Regions from separate parts of the Paenibacillus sp. 05T425 genome, predicted to be linked through region 2. Evidence: riboswitches for the same ligand, from Rfam matches in the RefSeq annotation. Region 2 holds a riboswitch; each other region holds the start of a gene.
What was found. Region 2 has a riboswitch for cyclic di-AMP ahead of AC1DF0_RS29000 (C40 family peptidase). Riboswitches for the same ligand answer to the same signal wherever they lie in the genome.

Region 1 (3,080 bases), on a different contig from region 2:
GCCGACCCCTTTGTTGCTTAGCATTCGAAGACATACGCGATAACCGGAAGAGTCGACGGCGAGGGCAGGAATAACGAACAACTCGATGCGTGTGATGGTGAGACTGTCACTAAGATCTTGATCGGACAGAAAAGAAAGATGACAATCGGATTTCGTCAACATAAATAAACCTCTCCTTATTTCGCTTACGAGGTTAGCTGTCGGATTCGGACAGAGAGACGCCCTACCAAGGTTACAAATCCTTGGATTCACCCCTTGCGAGCGGATCGATTGATCCAAGTAGTGGCTCGCGTTGGTTCCCCCGCTTTTTCAAACGAAAAATTCAGCGTTAGTATGCCGTATATTATAAATCTATCCGCGCCGTTTGTAAATGCTTTTCGCTAAATATTCTGACAACTTACCCTTAAAATAGTGAGATATAGGAAACGGAGCACTGCAGTAAATCTCCACTCATGGCGGGATTTCTCGTACTCTTGTCGTTCCGAACGTGAAGAAGCGCGTCGTTGAACAAACCGTGAATGCGATTGTCAGCGGGGATTTCCTTAGCATGTATCTCACCTATATAACGATGCAGCATGCTGCCCCATCTGATCCAGTCTGCCGGTTTATCTGCTTCATTCACGAACAACTCACCCCAGCCTAATCCGTTAGTCGTTGCTAAATGGAGACAGACGCGATAGCCGGCGCAATAACCATCGTAATCAGGAATGACGAACATCTCGATTCTTCGAATGATTAGCGCCAGGCAGTCGTTGGTGCAAGAAGGTAATGGCTCGTCGATTTGTGCTTGTATAAACATATGAAATTCTCTCCTCTATTCGCTTACGAGGTTAGCTGACGGATTCGGACTAGAGAGCTGCCCTACCGAGGCAGTGCCTCGGATTCACCCCATTCGAACAATCGAACGATTGCTCTTGTTGGTTCCCCCGCTTTATCCTATGGACAAATTCAGCGATAATGATATGCCTTTTTCGGCTCGACGTCTATCCTAAACCGATTCGAAGCATTTGTAAAAGGTTCATTTTGTTGCACAAGACGCTCTAAGAGCAAATTAGAGGAGCGACGATCATTTTATCCATGAAAAGAGGCTTTTTCGATGGAATACTCGTTTTTACTTCTGTTATTTATGATTTGAAAAAAAGCATGCTTGCGCGTGTTGGATAAGAAATTCAGGCATATATGTAATTTCAGAAAACGAGAGATAATTGGCGAAAAAGTGAGTAATATCGAGCTATAACTTTTTGAAAACGTTAACGATCACTCTATAAGCTCCTATATTATCCAATATGGACGCTGGACCTGCTTTACATAAAATTTGGCTGGGAGTAAGATTCGATACAGGATTCGCAATTGAAGTTGCGATGGACTGATCGCTGAGTTTCKGCGAGGCAAGCGGAAAGCGGGGGAACCAAATGTGAAGCGGTGCGTTTGTACGATGTGAGAGTCGGACGACAGCACGGCAGGGGTGAATCTTCGAAGAGGCAGCACCATGGATGCCGCTTCGAAGTAGGGCGACTCTCACCGCCCGAATCCGACAGCTAACCTCGTAAGCGTGGTTTGGAGAGAGGAATGATACAACGATTCGTTTTTAATTGCTATTTTATCGCTGAGTTCCGCAGCAGTCTGCGGGAACGGGGGAACCAAAGAGCGATGCGCCGCGATGGAGTCGGCCGCATAGGTGCTCATGGGGTGAATCGCAAGGCTTAACTGCCTTGCGTAGGGCGACTCTCACGCCCGAATCCGACAGCTAACCTCGTAAGCGTAATCGAGAGAGGCAACCATCGCAGTGCCGATTCGGCATGGCTTCCTTAGCCATGCCTCCGAAGAAGCCCGCGGGGAAAGGTCCTCTTTTCCCGCAGGCTTCTTTTTTGTTGCCTTTTTACAGAAATTCGGAGGAGATTGCCGTTGGGCGAGGAGCATATTATCGTTGCCGGGCTTAATGAAGCTGGCAAAGCATTCATAAAAACATTGGTATTTCGCGGACTGCCGTTCATCGTCCTGACGAACAGCAAGCTAGAGGAAAGACAACTTCGTAAGCATGGACTTAATAACGTTTTATACGTGAATACTAATGACAGGAATAGTTGGATGATACCGGAAAAGGTCATTGGAGATGTATTCATCTTTGAGAGCAGCTTAGCTCTTAGCTGCAGGTTCATACAATGCTGCAGGGATTGGACGTCTAGATCGATCTACGTCATTACTACGCATTGGAATCCAAGAGTCATATATAAAGGTCTTGGCGCAGATCACATCGTACATTCGCAAACCGGCGAAATTGGGTTTCTATTGAAAAAATAACTTTTTGTAAATGTCTATAGCAGGAGGGAACTGCCTTGATGGATCTGTACATGATTGGTACTTTAATCGTTTGCTTCGGATTGTTTTATGGTTTTCTTGCTTGGTGCGACAGAGCTGTTAAGCAAACGGGGGGCGATGGCGAATGATTATCGTAGCAGCGCTTGCGGTGCTCGTATTCGGTTACCTATTATATGCTTTAATTCACCCGGAAAAATTTTAACCAGGAGGAACAACGATGGATATTTTGCAGCTATTAATTGTCATTGCCGTTCTTCTGCTGCTTGTGAAGCCGCTCGGAACGTATGTGTATCACGTATTCTCGAACGAGTCCAACCGGCTCGATAAAGTATATGGAGGATCGGAACGGTTCATTTACAGGTTGATTGGACTTAAGAATCGAGCGGGCATGAGCTGGAAAACGTATGCGCTCAGTTTCATCGCCACGAACATTATTTTGGTAGCTTTCAGCTATCTGATTCTACGGCTGCAGCATGCGCTGCCGCTTAATCCGAACGGCATGGCGAGCATGGAGCCTACGCTAACGTTTAATACGATTATCAGTTTCATGACCAATACGAACCTGCAGCATTACAGCGGCGAGAGCGCTTTGTCTTATTTTTCGCAAATGGCGGTCATCATGATGATGATGTTCACATCCGCTGCAACCGGGTTTTCAGTCGCAATCGCGTTCGTAAGGGGCATTACGAGCAAAGGAAAAACGATCGGCAACTTTTTCGAAGACTTTGTTAAAGCCCATACGAGAATTTTCCTTCCGTTGG
Region 2 (3,080 bases):
GCTGTCTGTCTTACTTGGTAATCGGTATTGCGCATGTGGTAGGCGGATCGATATTGGAGCAGCTGATTGATCATTATGGGCTCACGTACAAAGACGGCGGACAATGGATTATGAATCAATTTCTCGGCTTCCTGGTCGGTGTCATACTGGCTCCCTCCATCACGGCAAGAATCGGCAAGCGAGGCGCGGTGCTTATTGCGCTTGGCGCGCTTACTTTAAGCGAGGCCGCTTACAGCCTGCTTCTTCCCTGGGGCTGGATGCTGGCCGTCGCTCCTCTCGCGGGGTTCGGCTTCGGCATGACGGAAGCGGTCGTCGGCGCGATGATCATCGACCTTGCTAAGGGCAAGGCTTCGGCAATGAGCCGGCTAGAAACGTTTTTTGGCGTCGGCGCACTTATTATACCGGTTGCAGCCGCTTATTTGATCGCTCAGAACGTATGGCAGGTATCGTTCCCGATACTGGCGGCACTGTCGGGCGTTACATTCGTATTGTGGCTCACGATGTCCTTCGGCAAGCTGGACGAGCAGATCGGATTTCAACCGCCGAAAGCAGCGGTGAGCAGCAGCATGGAGCAAGGGGCGGCAGGTGCAAGAACAGGTATATTCGGTTATCCGCGCACTGCGCTTCCGTTCTTGCTGCTGTCGGCAGCGTTCTTCATGATCTACGTAGGCATGGAGATGAGCTTCTCCAATTACTTGCCTTCCTTGCTTATTGAGCGTTCGCAGGTAAATGAGTCGAGTGCTGCGGCAGCGCTCAGCCTGTTCTGGGCAACAATGGTGTTCGGACGTATATTTGCAGGCACGTTGGCGGAGAAAATGGGGTATGCGAAGTATTTGTTTATTGCTACTGGCGGAGCAACGATCGTGTTCGCATTAATGGCGCTCATGGGTCAGCTCAGCTGGATGCTCTTCTTCGTCGCTTTAAGCGGTCTGTTCTTCTCGGGTATATTCGGTATCGCCCTTGTCTATGCGAATGCGTTAATCCCAGGCATGACTGAGCGGACGACGAGCTTGCTCGTAGCATGCGGCGGGCTTGGCGGGGCAATCTTCCCTCGCGTTACCGGCTGGTTCATGGATCGATATGACGGCGGGGTTACGCTTTGGTATGTAAGCGTACTGGTTCTGATCATGCTGCTCGTACTGGGCGCAATGCTTGTGCTAGGCAGAGGGCAGTCGCAGCGGCGCGATGCTGTGCGTAATAAATAGAAAGTAATAGCACCCCAACAGCCTGCAGGCTGTTGGGGTGGCCTATTTTGTCAGAAAAACAACAAAGCCGCAGACTGTTGTCGCGAGTGGACGAACAGACTGCGGCTTTGTTGTAAAGGGTGAAACTATTTTGCGTCGGCGTAAGTGGTAAATGCTTCCTCGCTAAGAATGCGACGTGCTGTCACATAACGAGGTTTGTAGTAAGTGGAATCGAGCTTGTCGACTACAACGCCGCGGCTAACCGAAGCGTGTACAATGTTGCCGTCCCCTATGTAGATGCCGACGTGGGAAATTGCGCCGTTGTTTCCGCCGCTTGTGTCGAAGAACACAAGATCCCCGGCAATCAGGTCATCTTTAGCGACCTTCGTGCCAACTGTTGCTTGATCGGAGGAAACGCGAGGAAGATCGATGCCCATCTTAGCGAACACATAGCTCGTGAAGCCGGAGCAATCGAAGCCTTTCGCGGTAGTTCCACCGCTTTTGTACGGAGTACCAATGACGTCATTGATAAATCCGTTCATTTTGGAGTCTGCGAAAACGCTTCCCGCTTGAACAGCGAGCAAGAGCGCAAGCCCCAAAAGCATTACGGTAACCTTTTTCAATTGTGAAACTCCTTCCGGTGCCGACGAGGTTAGCTGTGGGGTTCGGTTGAAGGTTCCCTATGATTCCTCAGGCGCTACGAACAAGTCGATGATATCCTCTTCTACAGAGGCGGTATGACTTATAGCCGTGGCGTCGGAATCAATTCACCCAGAGTGGTTCCCCCGTTTTCCGCTAGGAAATTAGGCAGTTTTGTTTTGCTCTTGACAATTATTCGATTTTTTTCATTCATCTCCTGCCTTTCTAACAAAATTCTAATAATTCTCATGTAATCTTTTGACAAACTGCTTCGTATAATCATTTTTCATGTAATAATAAAGCCTCAACTAGGACCGAGGGACTAAATAATCGATACTCGATTTCATTTATTATGTGGATATTCTGTAAAGTATGACCCCAAGGTACTAATGGTGAGAGGATTCTCATCTTTCTAGCAAAAAAGGCTGTCGCCGTCATTAGTAGGATGATAACGTAAAAACCCCCGAATTCGCCATAATAGGACAGGCGTAGATTCGGGGGTATTTGAGCTAAAGCGGGCTAAGATAATGAAGCTACTTGGATTGCAGGCATTCGTATTGAGCGGCAATGGTCCATACTCGGACGAGCGTTCGCACCAAGTTGTAGCCTTGATGAAGGATGAGTGCGAATAGTCCGGCCCATAGCAGCGATACACCGGTGATGAGAAGTCCTAATCCGGCTCCGATGGCCCACATAACCAGCGAGATGGCAGCGAAGGAGACGATATGCCTCAGCGCGCGCCCGAGCGAGTGGAGGATGCCTTCTTTTGAGGCGGCGCCAAGCTGCATGGCCAGGAAGAGCAGATGCAGCAGCACGCCCCAGAACAGCCATAGTCCAGCGCCGGGAAGGACGGATTGCAGCAGGTCGACGTTCGATCCGCCTTGCAGGTATGCGTCGAGCGCATGAGGCAGCACCCAGAATCCGGGAGCAAGTGCTAGCGCGGCCTCCGCCCAGTGGAGCAGCATGACCGGTTTCCAAGCTTTGCGAATGCCTTCTACAAATTTAGTGCCGCCGCCGGCCGCGCCTTCGCCTCGCGTACTAGAATGGTGCAGCGAATAGAACAGTCCGGCATTGAACAGGGGAGTCAGCAACATGCGGATGGCGAACAAGCCGCCTAGCATCCATACATAAGGCGTAAGGATGTCGGTCTTCAGCAGTTGGAACTGCGCCTCGGTCAGGAAGAGGTGAACGGCTGTATCAGACGGGTATGCAGCTGGAAACCGGCGCAGCAAGGGCGAGACGACCGAATCGATAAAT
Region 3 (3,080 bases), on a different contig from region 2:
GATACCGGTACAATTCTTTATCTGTTCCAGGCCCAAGCGCATAAGCGAGCGTTAATGGACCTAGCCGACCGGCAAACATCGTGAATGCAATAATCATTTTGCTAATATCGCTAAGCTCCGGGGTCAATCCAATGGATAGTCCTACGGTGCCGAACGCGGATGTTGCCTCGAACAATATTTTCATGAACGGCTGATTCTCGATCGTTGCAAGAATCATCGTCACGACCACGACGAGCGTTAACGACAAAATCGTAATCGTCAGCGCCTTGAATATGCGGTCCTTGGCAAGCCGATAGCGGAAGAAGACGATATCCTCACGTCCGCGAATCATCGAGATTACGGCGCCGATAAGCACCGTGAACGTCGTGGTTTTAATGCCGCCCCCCGTCGAGCCCGGCGATGCGCCGATGAACATAAGGATGATCGTAAAGAAGACGGTAGCCTGCCTTAGAGCTGTATAATCGAGCGTATTGGCGCCAGCCGTACGCGGTGTAATGGATTGGAATAATGAGGCCCATATCTTGCCTCCCCAATCGAGCGAGCCGAGCGTGAGGGGGTTCGTGAATTCGAAAACAAACAACACAATCGCGCCTAACGCGATCAATGTCCCCGTCATGGCGAGAACGATTTTACTATGCAGCGACAGCTTGCGCTTCTTCCGATATTCCATTAGATCTGACATAACGACGAAGCCGAGTCCTCCGAATACGATTAGCATCATTGCGGCAATATTAACGATTGGATCGGACACATACAGCGTTAAGCTGCGGTAATCTCCGAAAATATCGAAGCCGGCGTTGTTGAACAGCGATACGGCGTGGAAAGCGCCGAAGAAAGCTGCCTTGCCAAGCGGCATATCGAACGAGAACCGGAACGTGAAAAGCAGCATCCCGACGAGTTCAATAGATAGCGAGTAGTAGATGACGCGGCGAATTAGCCTAATAATGCCCTCCATGCTTGTCTGATTCATCGCCTCTTGAAGAATCAGCCTCTCGCGCAGCGATATTTTCCGCCGCAAAACGAGCGCGATTAGCGTTGCCATCGTCATGAAGCCGAGGCCGCCAAGCTGGAACAGCACCATCAGAACGATCTGGCCGGCTGTCGAGAAATAGGTGCCGGTATCGACGACGACGAGGCCGGTCACGCATGTCGCTGAAGTCGCCGTGAACAAAGCGTCTATGAAGTTCAGCCGTTCGCCTGTTGCCGAGGCGAAGGGCAAAGAGAGCAAAAATGCCCCAATGAATATAATGAGCGCGAAGCCGCTAACAAGTATCCTCGGCGGAGACCAGTTCTTCACGTCCCAAATCCATGCGAATTTCATCTTATATTGTGCACCTCAATCTTCGAAAATCTGCTGCGTTATCGTTATAAGCGCACAAAAAAAAGCACTGGAAGCTCAAGTGCTCAAGAAGATGAGTCCTGTTCCAATACGCCTACGAGGTTAGCTGACGGATTCGGGCCTGGACAGGCAGCCCTATTCAATCGCCTGAAGCTGCGCTCCGGCAATGTAGAAATTCACCCCATGCCGCCGGATGCCCGGCAACAATATGGTTCCCCCGTTTTCCTAAGGAAATTCGGCTGTGCTATTCATTTGGTATGACGATAACGATTATAAGCCCAAATACGTCCTTGCATAAAGCTCCCTTTTCTCACATTAGAGGCTATATTCGACCAAAAAGACGCAGTTATGCGCTTCACCTTGCCCTACACTTCATGAACATCGTTATTTCGCGGGTTTATGAAAATAAAGACCTACTTTCAATGGATAATTCAGGGAACGTTGTGATATGGTAGTATAGTATGCTTCATCCTACTCCTATACGCATGAGGTGAACTGATGATCGATTCAATTAAACACAAGGAATGGAAGCGTTACATATGGGCAGCCGTTATTTGTCTTCTAATTTACATGTTCGTCGATATCGTCCCGCTAATAAAGGCGAGCTCTTCAGATGAGCTAGGCGGCAGAGCCATCAGCAAAGCACAAGCAGAGCAGGCAGCCGCGTCGTTCGCCGAGAAGCTCGTAGGACGAGAGGTGGACTCCGCCAAAGCCGTCCATCAATCCGACAAGCTTATGAACGGCTACCTTACGCGCGATGAGCTGACAGAGGCGTATGCTGATCAATACGATAAACAATTTCCAACCGATACGTATCAAGTCGAGGTCGACTTCGAAGGGACAGGCGGCAAAGGATTCGTCTACGTCCATATGCAGAGTGAACGTATCGTGGCCTGGAATCTGCATGGCGGCGAGCCTGTTCGGGACGACGATCCGGAAATCGATAAGCTGAGCATCGCGTTGCTCGAGGAGCAAGGGTTCCGTGCAGAGGAACTTGCAAGCGGAGCGGCCTATCCGAACGGCGAGTGGGGAGTTAGCCCAAGCGACCATTCGATCGGCCAATCGAAGCTGCAAGTGACGATTGCCGTAAGCTTGATCGACGGCAAGCCCGTTATGACGAAATACAAGCCAGCCTTCATTCCGCCGGCAGAGTATAGGGACTATGTGAAAGGCCAAGACAAGTGGGCGCAATTCATGACCGGCTTCGGCTACTTCCTCATGAGCTTTATCCTGTTCGTGCTTGCGGTCATCTACGCCGTCCTTTACCGAGGACATACGTCATTCAAGCGCGGAATCGTACTCACTATCATTTACTTCGTTACGTATGTCATCATCAATATAAACGTACTCGACGGAGTTAGAGCATCGCTAGGCGAAAATGAGCTCGGCGGTCAGACGATTCTGATAACCGCCATATTCACCGTCCTATTGTCTATTCCGATGGCCGGCTCGATCTATATCTCGCTCGTGGCGGGCGACGGCTTGTGGAAGGCGCAAGGACGCGCCTTATGGCCGCGTTTCGGCCAGCCTGGGTACGGAACGTACGTGTGGCGCAGCATGGGGCTTGGCTACTGCTTCGCCGCTATTCTGTTCGCGCTGCAGGCGGCCATCTTCATCGGCTTGAAACTCACGATCGGCACATGGTCGACCAGTGACGTTACGCAATCGCCATACAACATGAGTTATCTATGGCTCATGCCCGTGCTTGCTTGGGCGGCAGCTATATCCGAAGAAGCCGTAT
Region 4 (3,080 bases), on a different contig from region 2:
ACCAGCGTCCCTCAAGGGAAGCTTACGCTTCTGACCTCCGTCAGCAAAATCGAAGAAATCGAGCGGGCGCTGCTCGGACGGCTGCTCCTCGTATTCGCGATTGGCGGCGTACTTATGCTTGTGCTCAGCCATCTCATTACGAGAAAGCTTATTAAGCCGTTAATGAGGCTGAAGGAAGAGCTGACGAAGGTGAAAGGCAGACAGTTCGCCGACGTGCAGCTTGTGAAGGCAAGCGGCGAGATTGGCTCGGTAGCGCGTACGGTGCATGAAATGGCCGGAGAGCTGAATCGATTCAGCCGAGCGCAGAAGCAGTTTTTCCAGAACGCCTCGCATGAGCTGAAGTCGCCGTTAATGTCCATTGCGGGATATACGGAAGGTATTCGGGACGGCATATTCGAGGGTGAATCCATTAATAAGGGACTGGACATCATATTAAGCGAGAGCGCAAGATTGAAAAACATCGTAACGGAAATGACGCTGCTCGCCAAGCTCGACAGCGAGGAAGATATTTATGAACCGGAAGTGGTCAGCCTCAAGGAACTGCTTATCGAAACGATCGAACGCGTGAACCCGATGTTGGTTAAGAAAGAGCTGTCCCTACATCCATCGGTCGATGAGCATGAAGAGCTGCTCGTGAGGGCTGATCGGGATAAGCTGCTCCAGGCGCTGCTTAATATTTCGTCCAATGCGGTTCGCCATGCAAACAAGCATATTTATATTCACGCAGCCGTCAGCAAGGGACATGTCGAATTGTCGATATCCGACGACGGAAATGGCATTCCCGAGGAATTGTTGCCGTATTTATTCCATCGCTTCGTGAAGGGCAAGGACGGCGAAAGCGGGCTTGGGCTCGCGATTGCCCGTGCGATTGTCGAGCGCTGCGGCGGCCATATTACAGCGTCTAACCGCAAAGATGGCGGAGCGGAATTCTCGCTTGCTTTCCCGGTTGTCTAATAAATTAATTATTATCAAGGGTGTAGCGGATATTGTGGCGATTGAACGATTAAAATGCGCAAAGCAGGGACGTGCGCCACGTCTTGCGGTCATGTATGCGCATTCATGGATTTTCTATCGCTTTTTTAACGTTATTTGAGCGAAAACGTTGGTTTACATTCCATTCCCAGAGGACTATGATCGTAATGCACTAAAATATATATTCACGATCGCTGAGTTTCCGCTCTCGAAGCGGAAAGCAGGGGAACCAATCGCGACGCGCAGCATAAGCGAAAGCTTGCTACGTCGCCGGGGTGAATCCGAGAGTCGCTGCCTTTATGAAGGCGCGCTCGAGGTAGGGCGACTCTAAACGCCCGAATCCGTCAGCTAACCTTGTAAGCGTGTATGGAGAGGTGAATCAACTACGGCTCGTCTTATAGCCGCGGGGATTTCCCTGCGGCTTTTTTTGTTGTGCTCTTTTTTAAGGAAAACCATTCATTGACGGCGGTGACAGCATGTTAGCTTCAATCAAAAGATTATTAATCGGTCGACCGCTCAAGTCGAAGGAACTAGGCGAGCAGAAGCTCGCTAAGACGAAGGCGCTCGCTATTCTGTCTTCGGACGCATTATCTTCGGTTGCTTATGGTCCGGAACAAATTCTGCTTGTGCTAATGACGATTGGCGTAGCGGCGTTCTGGTATTCTGTTCCGATTGCAATTGGCGTATTGATTTTATTGACGGCATTAATTTTATCGTATCGACAAATTATTTTCGCTTATCCGCATGGCGGCGGCGCTTATGTTGTATCGAAACAAAATCTCGGCCTGTTCCCGGGGCTCATATCAGGCGGCGCGCTGCTGGTCGATTATATATTGACCGTTGCGGTAAGCGTATCGGCTGGAACCGACGCGATTACGTCGGCTTTTCCCAGCCTGCACGAATACACAGTTCTGATCGCGGTGATCTTCGTCATCTTCATCACGATATTGAACTTACGGGGCGTGACGGAATCGGCTTCGATTCTCTCTTATCCGGTGTACTTGTTCGTGCTGGCGCTGTTCATCATGATCGGCGTCGGTATCTACAACATCGCTACCGGTCACGTATCGCCGGAGCTGCATCCGCCGCTTGGCACGCCGGTTGCGGGTATTAGCTTGTTCTTGCTGCTGCGTGCTTTCGCATCGGGCAGCTCGGCACTGACGGGCGTTGAGGCGATATCGAACGCGATTCCGAACTTCAAGGATCCTGCTCCGAACAATGCGGCGAAGACGTTGGTTGCGATGGGAGCGCTGCTTGCGGTGTTATTTTCCGGTATCGTATGGCTCGCTTATTATTACGGGATTTCGCCAAAGGTGGAAGTGACGGTCGTATCGCAGATCGCCGAAGAGACGTTCGGACGCAACATTATGTATTATTTCATTCAAGGCACGACGGCACTAATTCTCATTCTTGCGGCTAATACGGGCTATTCGGCTTTCCCGCTGCTTGCGGTGAATTTGGCGAAGGATAAGTTCATTCCGCGCATGTTCACGGTGAGGGGCGATCGGCTCGGTTACTCGAACGGCATTATTATTTTGGGCGTACTGTCCATCATCCTCATTATTACGTTCCACGGGCAGACGGAGCATCTCATCCCGCTATATGCGGTAGGCGTGTTCATCCCGTTCACGCTGTCGCAGACGGGCATGATCGTGAAGTGGATTCGCGAGAAGCCGAAGGGTTGGGTAACGAAGCTTATCATTAATGCGACGGGCGCACTCATTAGCTTCGTTGTCACGATGATGTTCTTCCTAACGAAGTTCGAGCAAGTATGGTCGATTCTCATATTCTTGCCGCTAATCATTTATTTGTTCATGCGGATTAAGAAGCATTATGAAGCGGTAGGGGAGCAGCTGCGTCTGGCGACCTGCGAGCCTCCAGTTGCGATAGAGGGCAACGTCATTATTTTGCCGGTAGCCGGCATTACGCATGTCGTCGAGAACTCGATCAACTACGCGAAGTCGCTGAAAGCCGAACAGATTATTGCGGTGTACATTCCTTTCGAGCGGGAGGATGAAGCGGCATTCGAGGAGAAGTGGGAGAAGTTTATGCCTGACGTAAGGTTGGTGACGCTCCACTCGCCATATCGAACGATCATCCATCCGCTG

Region 1: another riboswitch for cyclic di-AMP. It lies ahead of AC1DF0_RS17695 (hypothetical protein); the one in region 2 lies ahead of AC1DF0_RS29000 (C40 family peptidase).
Region 3: another riboswitch for cyclic di-AMP. It lies ahead of AC1DF0_RS10885 (TrkH family potassium uptake protein); the one in region 2 lies ahead of AC1DF0_RS29000 (C40 family peptidase).
Region 4: another riboswitch for cyclic di-AMP. It lies ahead of AC1DF0_RS21820 (APC family permease); the one in region 2 lies ahead of AC1DF0_RS29000 (C40 family peptidase).

Annotation. Positions count from the first base shown of each region.
Region 1 is NZ_JBFTLA010000007.1:98,104-101,183, reverse strand. Features, by position in the region: gene AC1DF0_RS17705 (hypothetical protein) at 1-162, opposite strand, end outside; cyclic di-AMP (ydaO/yuaA leader) riboswitch at 168-338, opposite strand; gene AC1DF0_RS17700 (hypothetical protein) at 404-799, opposite strand; cyclic di-AMP (ydaO/yuaA leader) riboswitch at 805-964, opposite strand; cyclic di-AMP (ydaO/yuaA leader) riboswitch at 1,362-1,568, shown strand; cyclic di-AMP (ydaO/yuaA leader) riboswitch at 1,595-1,777, shown strand; gene AC1DF0_RS17695 (hypothetical protein) at 1,906-2,301, shown strand; gene kdpF (K(+)-transporting ATPase subunit F) at 2,444-2,521, shown strand; gene kdpA (potassium-transporting ATPase subunit KdpA) at 2,537-3,080, shown strand, end outside.
Region 2 is NZ_JBFTLA010000019.1:41,093-44,172, reverse strand. Features, by position in the region: gene AC1DF0_RS29005 (MFS transporter) at 1-1,205, shown strand, start outside; gene AC1DF0_RS29000 (C40 family peptidase) at 1,331-1,807, opposite strand; cyclic di-AMP (ydaO/yuaA leader) riboswitch at 1,811-2,004, opposite strand; gene AC1DF0_RS28995 (hypothetical protein) at 2,357-3,080, opposite strand, start outside.
Region 3 is NZ_JBFTLA010000004.1:397,813-400,892, reverse strand. Features, by position in the region: gene AC1DF0_RS10885 (TrkH family potassium uptake protein) at 1-1,321, opposite strand, end outside; cyclic di-AMP (ydaO/yuaA leader) riboswitch at 1,416-1,590, opposite strand; gene AC1DF0_RS10880 (lysostaphin resistance A-like protein) at 1,838-3,080, shown strand, end outside.
Region 4 is NZ_JBFTLA010000009.1:294,538-297,617, reverse strand. Features, by position in the region: gene AC1DF0_RS21825 (sensor histidine kinase) at 1-954, shown strand, start outside; cyclic di-AMP (ydaO/yuaA leader) riboswitch at 1,155-1,351, shown strand; gene AC1DF0_RS21820 (APC family permease) at 1,449-3,080, shown strand, end outside.